2 regions of the Brevundimonas sp. GW821-FHT12C05 genome follow, and region 1 is predicted to be linked to the other one. Evidence: riboswitches for the same ligand, from Rfam matches in the RefSeq annotation. Region 1 holds a riboswitch; the other holds the start of a gene.
What was found. A riboswitch is a leader RNA that binds a small molecule or an ion and turns the genes downstream of it on or off. The one in region 1 is predicted to bind cobalamin.
Positions count from the first base shown of each region.

Region 1 (3,248 bases):
TCGTCCAGCGAACAGGCCACGACGTCCACGGCCCCGGCGGACAGTTCGACCACGGCCACCGCCGCCCGGCCCTTGCGCACCGCCACGGCGGCCAGCCGGTTGGCGCCCCGCGCGTCCAGCAGCGAATCCTCGGTCAGGGTGCCCGGCGTGACCACCCGCACGACGCCGCGATGCACGACCGCCTTGCCGCCGCGCTTCTTGGCCTCGGCCGGATCTTCCAGCTGTTCGCAGATGGCCGCCTTGAATCCCTGCCGGATCAGCCGGGCCAGATAGCCGTCCAGCGCATGCACCGGCACCCCGGCCATGGGGATGTCGTCGCCGTTGTGCTTGCCCCGCTTGGTCAGGGTGATGCCCAGGGCGGCGGCGGCGATCTCGGCGTCCTTGAAGAACAGCTCGTAGAAGTCGCCCATGCGGAAGAACAGGATGGCGTCCGGCTGCCCGGCCTTGGCCGTCAGATACTGGGCCATGAACGGCGTCGCGCCCTCCAGGGACGGGACGGCGTCGGCGTGCGGCGGGTGAGCGAGGGGAGCGTTCATGAGAGCGGCGCAAGGTGAAGGAATGCCGGGAACGGCTCAAGCGGAATAGGGCGTCCTTTACCTCGGCTCACAACTGAATGCATTGTTCAGCCATGATCCTGCGCGGCCTTGCTTCGATGTTCATTCTGGCGGTCTCGGCCTTGCCGGCGATGGCGGAGGAACCGCCTCTCTGGAAACTGGTCGCCCAGTCCGATCTGATTGTCCTGGCGTCGGTGGACATCCCTGCCGCCCCGCCGCCAAGAACCTACGTTTCCCTGCCGCTGAGAGACTTCACAGCGTTGAAGGGGGAAGTCGGCGCACACCCGAAACTGCAGTGGTACTCGGACCCCCGTCCGTACGCGCCGGCTCTGGAGCAGATGCGGGCCGCCGACAGCTCTCGATCTCTTGTGTTCGCCCTGCGCAGCGAAGGCCGTCTCTATTTCGCCGGCGATACGCCCACCGCCTTCCGTCCGGCCGATGCGGAATCCGTCGCGGCGGTCGAAACGGAGATTTCAAGGCAAGCCGGCGTGCTCGCGCGTTGGCGGCGCGACACATCGGTCCCGCATTACGCCGAGGTGCAGGCCATCATCGAGGCCATCATCGCCCTGTCGCCCGCATCAGGTGACGAAAGGCGGAGTGGACCGAGCCGGCAACAACACCTCTTTGATCGCTTGATCGCACTCGGCCCGGAAGCCGTGCCCGCCATCATCGAGCAGATGGATGACAGACGCCGCCTGCCGGAGCCGCAAATCTCCCTCGTGAACGATGCGTCCAACGCCTTCGAAGGCATTCGTCATTACGGACCCGATGTCATGACTGAGGCTCTGGCCGCTGTTCTGAACCAACTCACGAATGAGGACTTCGGCTCCATCTACAACGGAAGCACGCAGGCCGAGCGACAGGCGGCCGTCCAAGGTTGGCGTGTCTACCTTGATCATCTGCGCAACGACGACGCCGCCTGACCTTGCACAAGCGTCGCTGCACTGCGACAAGCCGCGTCGGCGGTTAAGGGAACACGGTGTGAAACCGTGGCTGTGCCCGCAACTGTAGGCGGCGAGATCGCTGTCCGCCCGGAGCTTGCTCCGGCGCCACTGGTTCCTCCCTCGAGGGACTGGGAAGGCGAGGGCTTCGATTGTCGACCCGCAAGCCAGGAGACCTGGCCGCCACCGTCGCTCGCCGCTGTCCGGGACCAGGCAGAGGCGCGGGGACTTCCGTCGCAGCGACCCGATCTTGCGCCGTCCGGACCTTCGGGTTCGGCGGATCGGTTCGCTCACATGAGGCCTCTCGCGCGCATTCGCGGGGCCCGTACGGGGTTTTCGCTCATGAAGCGCTCCATTCTGCTTTCCACCGCGGCCATGGCCGCGGCCTTCGCCGGTCCCGCCTTCGCCCAGGAGGCGCGGGACGATTCCCTGCCCGAGATCGTGGTCACCGCCACCCGCATTCCCTCCATCGTCGCCGACACGCCCGGCGCCCGCGTCATCGACAGCCGCACCATCGAACAGCGCGGCGCCGTCTTCGCCGCCGACATCCTGGCCGACGTCCCCGGCCTGTCCGTGACCCGTTCGGGCGCTTTCGGGGGCGTCGCCCAGATCCGCATGCGCGGCGCCACCCCGGGCAAGACCCTGGTGCTGGTCGACGGCGCCCCGGTCAACGACGCGGCCGAACCCAACGGCGCCTATGATTTCTCGGGCTTCGACCTGGGCGACATCGAGCGCATCGAAGTCCTGTCCGGTCCGCAGTCCTCGCTGTGGGGCTCCGACGCCATCGGCGGCGTGATCGCCTTCACGACGAAGGAAATCGACGGCGTTCGCGCCGAGGCCGAGGCCGGCAGCTTCGGCACCGTGCGCGGCCGCCTCGCCGGCGGCGTGGCCAATGAGACCTGGGCGCTGGGCGGCTATGTCTCGCGCTTCACCACCGACGGCATCTCCGTCGCCGACGAAGCCAACGGCAACCCCGAGGCCGATGGCTTCGAGAACACCACCGTGGGCGTTCGCGGCCGCTACGCCGTCTCCCCGACGGTGAAGCTGGACGGTTCGGCCCGCTGGTCGCGCAGCGAAGCCGATCTGGATAACGGCTTCCCGGTCTCAGACAACAGCGACCGCTCGGAATCGGAACAATGGTCGGGCGTCGCCCGCGCCAGCGTCGACGCCCTCGGCCTGGACCACCAGTTCAGCGTCTCGGCGTCGAATATCGAGCGCGAGACCTTCAGCGCCTTCGGTTCGGTCTTCGAAGCCGACCGCCAGGCCTACCGCTGGCAGGCCAACGGCGAGACCGGCGCCGCCACCTACGCCTTCGGCGTCGAGCGTGAAGAGAGCGAAGGCAGCATCTCGACCGGCGCCAAGGTCGACCTGGGGACCACTTCGGTCTTCGGCACGGGCCGCTATCAGCTCACCGACGCCCTGAGCGTCACCGGCGGCCTGCGCTTCGACGACACCGACGACTTCGGCTCCAAGACCACCGGGCGCATCTCGGCCGCGTGGGACTTCGGTTACGGCTTCACCCTGTCGGGCGCCTACGGCACGGGCTTCAAGGCTCCGTCGGTCAGCCAGGCGGTGTGCGATTTCTGCTTCTCGTCGATCCCCTTCCCGACCCTGCGTCCGGAAAAGGCGGAAGGCTTTGAGGCCGCCATCGGCTGGCGTTCGGCCGACGGCCGCATCGAGGGCCGGGCGACCGCCTACCACCTCTCGGTGGAGGACCAGATCACCTACTTCTTCGATACGGTCACCTTCGACA
Region 1 covers NZ_JBXAQS010000002.1:234,736-237,983, forward strand. The annotation lists gene mutS (DNA mismatch repair protein MutS) at 1-536, opposite strand, end outside; gene AC1RRF_RS10460 (hypothetical protein) at 629-1,477, shown strand; cobalamin riboswitch at 1,502-1,693, shown strand; gene AC1RRF_RS10465 (TonB-dependent receptor plug domain-containing protein) at 1,838-3,248, shown strand, end outside.

Region 2 (3,248 bases), on a different contig from region 1:
CCGCCCAGTCCAGATAGGCCTGCCAGTCGGCGCGGCGCAGCGGCAGGCCCTCGCGCAGGGCGGCCTCGTCGATCTGGATGATGGGGGCGCCCGCGGCCTCCAGGTCGACCACCTCGTCGCGGATCGCGAAGGCGATCTGGCGGCAGGTCTCGCTGCGCGGCTGGTCATCGCGCACGAAGGACCAGTTCAGGATCGTCACCGGGCCGGTCAGCATCCCCTTCATCGGCCGCTCGGTCAGGGACTGGGCGTAGCGCCACCACTCCACCGTCATCGCCTTCGGCCGCGACACGTCGCCGTACAGGATCGGCGGGCGCACGCAGCGTGAGCCGTAGGACTGCACCCACGCCGCCTTGGTGAAGACGAAGCCCGACAACTGCTCCCCGAAATACTGGACCATGTCGTTGCGCTCGAACTCGCCGTGGACCAGCACGTCCAGACCGATCTCCTCCTGCCATCTGACCGTGCGGGCGGTCTCCTCGCGCAGGAACTGTTCATAGGCCCCGTCGTCGAGGACGCCCTTGCCGTGGTCCGCGCGGGCCTTGCGGACCTCCGGCGTCTGGGGAAAGGAGCCGATCGTCGTCGTCGGCCAGTCGGGCAGACCCAGCCGGGCGTCCTGCAGCAGGCGGCGCACCTCGAACGAGGCTGGGCGCCGGATCAGGTCGGGGTCGCGGTTCGCGGCGCGGGCCTGCACCGCCGCATCGTTGATCCGCGGCGAGACCCGGCGCGAGGCCACCGAGGCGGTGGAGGCGTCCAGGGTCTCGCGCACCGCGGCGCGCCCCTCGTTCAGCGCTTTCGCCAGCGTCGCCAGTTCGGCGATCTTCTGCACCGCGAAGGCCAGCCAATCCTTCACCTCGGCGTCCAACGCGGTCTCCCGCTCCAGATCGATCGGGGTGTGCAGCAGGCTGCACGAGGGGGCGATGATCACCTGACGGCCGGACGCGATCACCGGCTCGATCCGGTCCAGCACGGCGTTCAGATCGGCTTTCCAGACGTTGCGCCCGTCCAGCACCCCCAGCGACAGGACAAGGTCCGGCCGCGCCCCCGCGGCGACGGCGTCCAGCTGCTCCGGCGCGCGGACCAGATCGACGTGCAGGCCGTGCACCGGCAACGCCAGCACCGTTTCCAGATTGTCGCCGATCGCGCCGAACCAGGTCGTCAGCATCAGTTTGATCGGCGGGGTGACGTCGCTCAGCACGGCGTAGGCGTGGGCATAGGCCTCGCGCGCCGCGTCGCTCAGGTCGGTGACCAGGCAGGGCTCGTCGATCTGCACCCAGGTCGCCCCCGCCCGCGCCAACGACCGCAGCACCTCGGCGTAGACCGGCAGCAGCCTGGGCAGCAGGGTCAGCGGGTCGAAGCCCGCATCGTTCGCCGCCGTACCGCTTGAGGTCGTCCGCGCCTTGCCCAGCAGCAGATAGCTGACCGGCCCCAGCAGCACGGGCCGGGTCTCGATCCCCTGTTCCTTGGCCTCCAGATACTCGTGCAGCGCCTTGGTCGAGCCCAGCCGGAAGGCCTGGTCCGCCGTGAATTCGGGCACCAGGTAGTGGTAGTTGGTGTCGAACCATTTGGTCATCTCGGCGGCGGGAACCCCGTCGCCGCCGTGCGAATGACCGTGGGCGCAGGTCGCCTCTCCTTCGCCCTGCGATCCGCGCGCCATGGCGAAATAGGCCTCCAGCCCGACCCGCTCGCCGGTCCAGCCGTAGATGTCCGGCACGGCGCCGACCATGGCGGTCGCATCCAGCACATGATCGTAGAGGGAGAAGTCGTTGGACGGGACGATGTCGGCGCCCAGATCGCGCTGGCGCAGCCAGGCCTGACCGCGCAGCTCGGCGGCGACGGCCAGTAGGGCCTTGTCGTCGATCCGGCCGGACCAATGCTGCTCAAGCGCGGTCTTGAGTTCGCGCTTCGGGCCGATGCGGGGAAAGCCGAGGGTGGCGACCTGGACGGGGAGACGGGCGGTCATGATGCGAAGCCTTTGCTGGTGGCAAGGCTTCGGGCAGGGACGCGCGAACGCCCGCGCGGAAACGGTCCGGCGGCGCACAGGCGGCCTGACCGGACACCCCGCCGGAGGACGTTATCTGTCGGGGCAGGTCTCCTGGCTCACGGGTCACGGCTTCGGGCCCGGCCTTCCCGGAGGCGGACCCCCAGTGACACACGATGGACCTTCGGCTCGCCGCTTACAGTTGCGGGGGCAGCGCCGGTTTCACACCGGCTTCCCTCTTAGCTCCGCCCCGTCCGAAGACGACGCGCAGACCACGACACCCGCATAGAAGCGGGTCTCCCGGCGAAGTCAAGAAACATATAAGGATATCTTTATGTGTTTCCCCGACCTCGACCCTGACCTCAGCCCTGGCCGGTGTTCTCGTAGGTGGCGGTGATCGTCGCCTTGGCCAGGGTGTGGAAATGCAGGTTGAAGCCGAACACGGCGCCCGAGTTCTCGGAGGTCACGTCCAGCCTGTCCGTGTCCACGGCGAAGACGGTGAAGATGTAGCGGTGCGGGCCGTGGCCCGGAGGCGGAGCAGCGCCGCCGAAGCCGGGCGCGCCGAAGTCCGTGCGGCCCTCGACCGCGCCGGCCGGGACGGGGCCGCCGGTGGGGAGTTCGCTCACGTCGGCGGGAATGTTGGCTACGGTCCAGTGCCAGAAACCCGAGCCCGTCGGGGCGTCCGGGTCATAGCAGGTGACAGCGTAGCTTTTCGTGCCCTCGGGCGCGCCCGACCATTTCAGGTGCGGCGAGGCGTTGCCCTTGGCCTGCACCTGCGCGTCCGGCAGCACGCCGCCGTCGGTGAGGTCGTTCGAGGTCAGGATGAAGGTCATGGCGGTCTCCGGTCAGCGAGCGTCAAGCGATCCTAACGCGCCGGACGCCGTCAGTGTCCCTGTTCCTTGGCTGCCGTGGTGAAGGCGCTGTCGTCCATCAACCCGCCGGCCAGGGCGGCGGCGAACACCACGCACCCGCCGACGATGAAGACGACGACCAGCAGCTTCAGGACGCGTTTCACGCGACCTCGATGCGGTAGCTTTCGATCACGGTGTTGGCGAGCAGCTGCTCGCACATCTTCTTGGCCTCGGCGGCGGGGTCGCCCTCGCCGCTGAAGTCGAACTCGATCAGCTTGCCGACGCGGGCGTTGGCCACGCCGCCCCAGCCCAGGCCGTTCAGCGCGCCTTCGACGGCCTTGCCCTGAACGTCCAGCACGCCGGGTTTCAGGAACACATGCACCTTCACCTTGGCCATTAGTGCAGTCCCCCCTGAATCA
Region 2 covers NZ_JBXAQS010000001.1:304,017-307,264, forward strand. The annotation lists gene metE (5-methyltetrahydropteroyltriglutamate--homocysteine S-methyltransferase) at 1-1,960, opposite strand, end outside; cobalamin riboswitch at 2,066-2,270, opposite strand; gene AC1RRF_RS01455 (YbhB/YbcL family Raf kinase inhibitor-like protein) at 2,341-2,811, opposite strand; gene AC1RRF_RS01460 (hypothetical protein) at 2,862-2,993, opposite strand; gene purS (phosphoribosylformylglycinamidine synthase subunit PurS) at 2,990-3,226, opposite strand; gene purC (phosphoribosylaminoimidazolesuccinocarboxamide synthase) at 3,226-3,248, opposite strand, start outside.
Region 2: another riboswitch for cobalamin. It lies ahead of metE (5-methyltetrahydropteroyltriglutamate--homocysteine S-methyltransferase); the one in region 1 lies ahead of AC1RRF_RS10465 (TonB-dependent receptor plug domain-containing protein).